2 regions of the Streptomyces sp. NPDC002779 genome follow, and region 2 is predicted to be linked to the other one. Evidence: riboswitches for the same ligand, from Rfam matches in the RefSeq annotation. Region 2 holds a riboswitch; the other holds the start of a gene.

Region 1 (4,022 bases), on a different contig from region 2:
TTCCGCCGGGCCGCTGACCGTGCCGGAACCGTAGAGGTCGCCGGTGCGCAGGGAGGCGCCGTTGACCGTCATGTGGGCCAGCTGCTGGGCGGCCGTCCAGTACATCGTCGAGAAGGGAGGTTCGGAGATCACATGACCGTTGAGGGAGACCGAGATGCGCAGGTCGTAACCGGCGGGTTCCTCGACCGCGTCGTCCAGGTAGGGAAGCAGGTCGTGGGTGCGCTCAGGAGGGGCCACCCGGGCCTCCTCCAGCGCGTCCAGCGGGGTGATCCAGGCCGACACCGAGGTGGCGAAGGACTTGCCGAGGAAGGGGCCGAGCGGGACGTACTCCCAGGCCTGGATGTCGCGCGCGGACCAGTCGTTGAGCAGGCACAGGCCGAAGACGTGCTCCCGGAAGTCGCCGAGGCCGACCGGGCCGCCCATCGCCGACGGCACGCCCACCACGAAGCCGACCTCGGCCTCGATGTCCAGGCGGACGGACGGGCCGAAGACGGGCGCCGCGTCGGCCGGCGCCTTGCGCTGGCCGGAGGGCCGTACGACATCGGTGCCCGAGACCACGACCGTGCCCGAGCGGCCGTGGTAGCCGATCGGGAGGTGCTTCCAGTTCGGGGTGAGGGAGTCCGCGGCGTCCGGGCGGAACATCTGGCCGACGTTCCGGGCGTGGTTCTCGGAGGCGTAGAAGTCCACGTAGTCCGCGACCTCGAAGGGCAGGTGCAGGGCCACCGCGGAGAGCGGGTGGAACAGCGGCTCGATGGTCTCCCGGTGGGACGGCACCGTGACCCAGGCGGTCAGCGCGCGGCGCACGTCCGACCAGGCGGTGCGGCCCGCCGCCAGCAGCGGGTTCAGCGTGGGCCGGGCGAGCAGGGAGGCGTACGGGGAACCCAGGGCCAGCGCCGCCGCGCCCGCGTCGAGGACGTGGTCGCCGAGCCGTACACCGACCCGGCGCTCGCCGTCCTCACCGGGGAGGGAGAAGACACCGTACGGAAGGTTGTGCGGGCCGAAGGGGTCGCCCTCGGGGACATCAAAGGGGGGCATGGGTGCTGCCTCACTCTCGTGCGTGCCACGGGTCCGTGTCGTCGCCGCACACGTTACGGGTGGGGCACCCGTCTTGGGCAGTGCACAAGGGAGCGGGACGATCAGTTCCCGAGGTGCGTCGGGCCTGCTGGCGGCCGTGTCGCGCGGTCCTCGCTCCGCCCCGTCCTGCCCTCCGCCCCGTGCGTCACGGCAGTGCCCTCATGTCACCAGCAACGGGTGAGGACAAGGGAGTTGGAGGGGGCGCGTGGGGCGCAGGGGGGCGCCGGGGTCGTCCGGTTCGCGCTGAGTCGTGGGGGCGTCCTGTCCGTATTCTCTGATCATGGCCGCACCCATCGCATATTCACTCATCGCCACCGACCTGGACGGGACCCTCCTGCGAGGCGACGACACGCTCTCCGACCGGTCGCTGGCCGCACTCGCGCGGGTGGCGGAGGCGGGGGCCCGGCACCTGGTGGTGACCGGCCGGCCGGCGCCCAGGGTGCGGCCGCTCCTGGACGACCTGGGCAGCGAGGGGCTCGCGGTGTGCGGGCAGGGTGCGCAGGTGTACGACGCCGGCGCGGGCCGTCTGCTCTGGTCCGTCACCCTGGACCAGGAGCTGGCCGAGACCGCGCTCGGCAAGATCGAGGCCGAGGTGGGACAGGTGTACGCGGCGGTCGACCAGGACGGCGTCGACGGGCTCACCCTGATCGAGCCCGGGTACCTGATGCCGCACCCCACCTTGCCCGCGGTGCGCGTCGGCCGGCGTGACGACCTGTGGGGCGCGCCGATCAGCAAGGTGCTGCTGCGCCATCCCGAGCTGTCCGACGACCAGTTGGCGGCGACGGCGCGTTCGGTGGTGGGTTCGCTGGCGACGGTCACCATGTCGGGGCCCGGGACCGTCGAACTTCAGCCATGCGGCATCACCAAGGCGACCGGGCTCGCCCTGGCCGCGGATCACCTGGGCCTCGGCCCGGAGGGGACGATCGCCTTCGGTGACATGCCCAACGACATCCCGATGTTCGACTGGGCGGCCCACGGCGTGGCGATGGCCAACGCCCATCCCGAACTCAGGGCGGTCGCCGACGAGATCACCCTGTCGAACGAGGACGACGGCATCGCCGTCGTCCTCGAACGACTCTTCCGGTGACGGGCCCGGTCAGTACGCCCCGAAGACGTTGTCGATCGAGCCGTACCGCTGCGCCGCGTAGTTGCAGGCGGCGGTGATGTTGGCGACCGGGTCGTAGGGGTCCCACGAGGTGCCGGACACGTGGTACGCCTGGAAGGTCGGGTCGATCACCTGGAGCAGGCCCTTGGAGGGGGTGCCGGCGGCGGCGTTGGAGTCCCAGTTGTTGATCGCGTACTGGTTGCCCGAGGACTCCCGGATGATGTTGCGGTAGATGCCGTTGTAGCTGCCGGGGATCCCCTTCTGGGCCATGACCTGGAGGGACGCGCGGATCCAGCCGTCCAGGTTGTTGGCGTACCCCAGCGAGGCGGCGGTGGTGACGGTCGGGGTGGCCGCGGCGGCGGTGGTTGCCCCGAGGAGCGGCAGCGCGAGTACGGCGGCTCCGGTGCCGAGGACGGCGAGCTTGCGGGCGACCCGGCTGGTGCGGGCAGGACGGTGCTGAGCGGCAGCAGGCATGACGAAGTTCCTCTCCGGCGCCTGCGAGGTGAGCTGTCGGGTTCGGGCGGGAGCTGCCCGGCCGCGCACCGCGAAGGGCGCGCGACTTCACCCCGAGCCGCACCGGCGCGTCCGAAGACGTTCCGGGTCGGCGACTTACCTGGTTCCCCCGCTCCTGCCGTACGAAGAATCTCGGTGGAGCCGGACGGCGGCAGGATTAGGCGTCCGCCCGACAGGCCGGGAACGTATGCGAGAGCACATGTCCGAAACAAGTAGCGGATTCACATATCCAGGGTTTTGATCTTCGTTCGCGGGATGCGTGGCGGTTGCATCTTTGCGAGTGCCAAGGCCCAACTGGCCGCCGGGGAAGGGGTGTCGGGGGAAGTCTGAGGGGCGCCTGCGGACTCGGGGGCGTGAGTCACATCACGCGTGATCACAAGTCGCGCCAAATCTGGCAATCAACCTAAAAGGCGCATGGCACGTGCAGCATGGTTCCGTCCGCGAGGGGGATACGGACATCCGTGCGGGTTGTCTCTTCGGCTCGAGACACGCTCCACCGCTTCCACGTAAGTCGATCTATATCCGTTCTTATCAGGTGATCAAAAACATAACCACCGTGATCCGATACCGCCCGTCGTGGACGGGTGGGCGGCAGCGGTGATCGAAACGTGACCGGATACGCTGACTTGAGTGAAGGCAGCGACCTATCGACAAACCGCGTAATCGCCAGTAGACACCAGCAGACAGGAGACCCCTCGTGACCGTCGTCGGGCCGTTCGGGCTGAGCGTGCGGGACCAGGCTCTGGAAGCCGATGTCCAGGCCGGATTGGCGGCTGTCGAGGAGGGACTGCTCGAGGCCACCAAGAGCGAGGTCCCCTTCATCACGGGCGCAGCCCAGCATCTGGTGCGCGCGGGCGGGAAGCGGTTCAGGCCGCTGCTCGTGATGCTCAGCGCGCAGTTCGGGGACCGCCACGCGCCGGGGATCGTACCGTCGGCCGTGGTGGTGGAGCTGACCCACCTGGCGACGCTGTACCACGACGACGTGATGGACGAGGCCGAGGTCAGGCGCGGGGTGCCGAGCGCCAACACCCGCTGGGGGAACTCGGTCGCGGTCCTCACCGGTGACTTCCTCTTCGCCCGCGCCTCGCACATCCTCGCCGACCTCGGCCCGGAGGCCGTCCGGGTCCAGGCCGAGGCGTTCGAGCGGCTGGTCACCGGGCAGATCCTGGAGACGGCGGGACCGCAGGACGGGCGCGACCCGGTCGAGCACTACCTCGATGTGCTGGCCGGGAAGACCGGCTCGCTGGTGGCGGTGTCGTGCCGCTTCGGCGCGATGATGTCGGGCGCCGACGAGACGGTGGTGGACGTGCTCACCCAGTACGGCGAGCGG
Region 2 (4,022 bases):
CCCCGGGCGACCCGGTCCTCGTCGTGCTCGCCGCCGCCGACCGGGACCCCGAGCGGTTCGCCGACCCCGACACGCTCGACCTCTCCCGCCGCGACAACCAGCACCTCGGCTACGGCCACGGCATCCACTACTGCCTAGGCGCCCCGCTCGCCCGCCTGGAGGGCCAGACCGCACTGGCCACCCTCCTGCGCCGCCTCCCGGACCTCCGGCTCGCGGTGGAACCGGACGAGCTGCGCTGGCGCGGCGGCCTCATCATGCGCGGACTGCGCACCCTCCCGGTCGAGTTCACCCCGGTCGAGTTCACCCCGAGCGACTGAGCCCGGCCGCCTCGACGGACCGTCAGGTCAAACCTGACACACCCTCAAGTCCGTGATCTTCACGTGATCTGCGCGGCATTAACTTGTGACAAGTGATCGTCTGCCGATACGTTCACTCGTCAGCGCGGCGCCTCGCGTCAACGGCGCCGCGCCGGTCCCCGCTGTCTTCGAAAGGCCCTCGCATGCTCTCCGGGAACGGTCGTCACCGTCGCCCCCGCCAGGCCCCGGCTCTCCTCGTCGCGGCCGGAGTGACCGGCTCCGCCATCGCCATCCCGCTCCTCGGCGCCTCCGGCGCCAGCGCGGCCGAGGGCACCACCTGGGACCGGGTCGCGGAGTGCGAGAGCGGTGCCTCCTGGAGCGAGGACAGCGGCAACGGCTACTACGGCGGCCTCCAGATCACCCAGGAGAACTGGGAGCGGTACGGCGGCACGCGGTACGCCGCCTCCGCGGACCAGGCCAGCCGCTCCCAGCAGATAGCCGTCGCCGAGCGCATCCTCGCCGACCAGGGCCTCGCCGCCTGGCCGACCTGCGGCCCGCTCTCCGGTCTCGACACCGAGTCGGGTTCGGTCGACATCGACACCGGCGTCGCGGAGGATGAGTCCGCTTCGCCCGAATCGTCGGAGTCCGCCAACTCCTCCGGCTCATCTGATTCGTCCGGTCTGCTGGACCCGCTCGACGGCGATTCCGCGGATTCGGAGCCCAGCTCCTCCCCGTCGACCGAGGCCACGGACAACTCGAACAACTCAACCAAGTCGGACAAGTCCTCCGAATCCACGGAGTCCGCCGAGTCGGTTGAGTCGGTCGAGTCGTCACAATCCTCCGATACTGCCCCCTCCGTGGAGGCCGACAGTGAGTCCTCGGCCACTCCCGGGCGGGACAACCCGGACAACTCCGGCCGGATCGAGGGTGATTCCGCCCTCACCGACACCGGCTCCAGCGGCACCGGGCGCCACCGCGGCGAACCCGCCGACGAGAGCGCCGGCCGCAGCGGCGAGGAAGGCGCGTCGGACGGCTCGTACGTCGTCCGGGCCGGCGACAGTCTCGTCGGCATCGCCGACTCCCTTGACGTGAACGGCGGATGGCGCGGGCTCTACGCCGCCAACCAGGAGACCGTCGGCACCGATCCGGACCTCATCATCCCCGGTCAGACCCTTGAAGTAGGGGTCGAAATGGGCGAAAAGCAGCGGTAGTTCACGTCACGCTTCGCGCTGAATGTCCGGTTTGGCGAAAGTGTGGGATGAGTCTCAGAAGCCCTGATCGTCTTTGAAATTCGGCGGATCGCGTGTCTACCGTCGGGACCGCTCGTCAACACGAGCCCCGGCTGCCGCAACGCCGAATCCTGCCAGCGGCCGTACGGGAACAGTCGTCGCGTCATGCGCCGCAGGCAGGAGCGGGGGACCCAAGGTAGGCGCCGGGTCCGGCAGTCGAGGCGACTCGACACCGGAACCGGCTTGGGGTGAAGCCGCGCACCGCGAGGTGCACGGCCGGGCAACTCAACCGGCCCGAACCCGACAGCTCACCTCGCAGGCGTCGGTGAGGGGATCCACCATGCTGTTTTCCGGCAAGGGCAAGCACCGTCGTCCGTCCAAGGCCACTCGCGCCATCGCCATCGCCGGTGTCACCGGCGCCGCCGTCGCCGCTCCGCTGATGGCGGCCGGCAACGCCTCCGCCGCCACCGCCGCCGAGTGGGACGCCGTCGCCCAGTGCGAGTCCGGCGGCAACTGGTCCATCAACACCGGCAACGGCTACTACGGCGGCCTGCAGTTCTCGGCCTCCACCTGGGCCGCGTACGGCGGCACCCAGTACGCCTCCACCGCCGACCAGGCCAGCAAGGCCCAGCAGATCGAGATCGCCGAGAAGGTGCTCGCCGGCCAGGGCAAGGGCGCCTGGCCGCACTGCGGCACCGGCCTGTCGAGCGCCGCCTACACGGGCGGCTCCAGCACCGGCACCGGCTCCAGCACCGGCTCCTCCTCCGAGAGCGGCACCGAGACCTCCACCCGCTCGACCGAGGAGCAGTCCGCCTCGCGTTCGACCGAGCGTCCGGCGCAGAAGCAGAAGACCGTCACCACCCCGACCGGCAAGAAGGTCAAGAAGGGCGACGGCGAGTACAAGGTCGCCACGGGTGACACCCTCAGCACCATCGCCGAGGAGAACGACGTCAAGGGCGGCTGGGAGAAGCTCTTCAAGCTGAACAAGGACATCGTGGCGGATGCCGACCTGATCTACCCCGGTCAGCAGCTGCACCTCAAGTAGTCCCGTAGCCGAACCACAGCGCGCTCATAGACGCCTGGTTCACACTGAAGACCTCGTGCGGGCCACCCCCGTCCCCACGAGCACCCCGCTCCGGTGCGTGTTCCCCCGTACGCACCGGAGCGGGGTTTTCTTTTCCGGTATGTCACCGTCCCTTTGTTCCGCTGCCGAACAATGGGTACCGTCTGTCCTTGTCCACGGGACGGTCGGTCGGCTGGCCTACGTCCCGCAGGCGGATAGGCTCTAGTCGCAAGGCTCACGTGCCCCGCACTTCCAGCGTCACATCCCAAGAAGGAGATGCTCGTGCCGTCCATCGACGTCGTCGTAGCCCGGGAAATCCTGGACTCCCGAGGCAACCCCACGGTCGAGGTCGAGGTCGGCCTCGACGACGGCAGCACGGGTCGTGCCGCCGTTCCGTCCGGCGCTTCCACCGGCGCCTTCGAGGCCATCGAGCTCCGCGACGGTGACCCCAACCGCTACCACGGCAAGGGTGTCGAGAAGGCCGTCCTCGCCGTCATCGAGCAGATCGGCCCCGAGCTGGTCGGCTACGACGCCACCGAGCAGCGCCTGATCGACCAGGCGATGTTCGACCTGGACGCCACCGACAACAAGGGCTCCCTCGGCGCCAACGCCATCCTCGGCGTCTCGCTCGCCGTCGCCCACGCCGCCTCCGAGGCCAGCGACCTGCCGCTGTTCCGCTACCTGGGCGGCCCGAACGCGCACCTGCTGCCGGTGCCGATGATGAACATCCTGAACGGCGGCTCGCACGCCGACTCCAACGTGGACATCCAGGAGTTCATGATCGCCCCGATCGGCGCGGAGTCCTTCTCCGAGGCGCTGCGCTGGGGCACCGAGGTCTACCACACCCTCAAGAAGGTGCTGAAGAGCAAGGGCCTGGCCACCGGCCTCGGCGACGAGGGCGGCTTCGCCCCGAACCTCGGCTCCAACCGTGAGGCCCTCGACCTCATCCTCGAGGCGGTCAAGGAAGCCGGTTACACCCCCGGCGAGCAGATCGCCCTCGCGCTCGACGTCGCCGCCTCCGAGTTCTACAAGGACGGCGTCTACACCTTCGAGGGCAAGGCGCGCTCCGCCGCCGAGATGACCGAGTACTACGCCGAGCTGGTCGAGGCGTACCCGCTGGTCTCCATCGAGGACCCGCTGTTCGAGGACGACTGGCAGGGCTGGCAGACCATCACCGAGAAGCTCGGCGACAAGGTCCAGCTCGTCGGCGACGACCTGTTCGTCACCAACCCGGAGCGCCTGGCCCGCGGCATCGAGGAAGGCGCCGCCAACGCGCTGCTCGTGAAGGTGAACCAGATCGGTTCGCTGACCGAGACCCTGGACGCCGTGGAGCTCGCCCAGCGCAGCGGCTTCAAGTGCATGATGTCCCACCGCTCCGGCGAGACCGAGGACGTCACCATCGCCGACCTCGCCGTCGCCACCAACTGCGGCCAG

The links. A riboswitch is a leader RNA that binds a small molecule or an ion and turns the genes downstream of it on or off. The one in region 2 is predicted to bind cyclic di-AMP.
Region 1: it holds a riboswitch for cyclic di-AMP, as region 2 does, so the genes downstream of both, ACFYW5_RS04905 (transglycosylase SLT domain-containing protein) here and ACFYW5_RS20015 (transglycosylase family protein) in region 2, are expected to answer to the same signal.

The regions. Positions count from the first base shown of each region.
Region 1 covers NZ_JBIAQC010000001.1:1,072,513-1,076,534, reverse strand. The annotation lists gene fahA (fumarylacetoacetase) at 1-1,035, opposite strand, end outside; gene ACFYW5_RS04910 (HAD family hydrolase) at 1,355-2,161, shown strand; gene ACFYW5_RS04905 (transglycosylase SLT domain-containing protein) at 2,171-2,653, opposite strand; cyclic di-AMP (ydaO/yuaA leader) riboswitch at 2,659-2,866, opposite strand; gene ACFYW5_RS04900 (polyprenyl synthetase family protein) at 3,390-4,022, shown strand, end outside.
Region 2 covers NZ_JBIAQC010000006.1:422,580-426,601, forward strand. The annotation lists gene ACFYW5_RS20005 (cytochrome P450) at 1-317, shown strand, start outside; gene ACFYW5_RS20010 (transglycosylase family protein) at 500-1,507, shown strand; cyclic di-AMP (ydaO/yuaA leader) riboswitch at 1,684-1,862, shown strand; gene ACFYW5_RS20015 (transglycosylase family protein) at 1,866-2,570, shown strand; gene eno (phosphopyruvate hydratase) at 2,871-4,022, shown strand, end outside.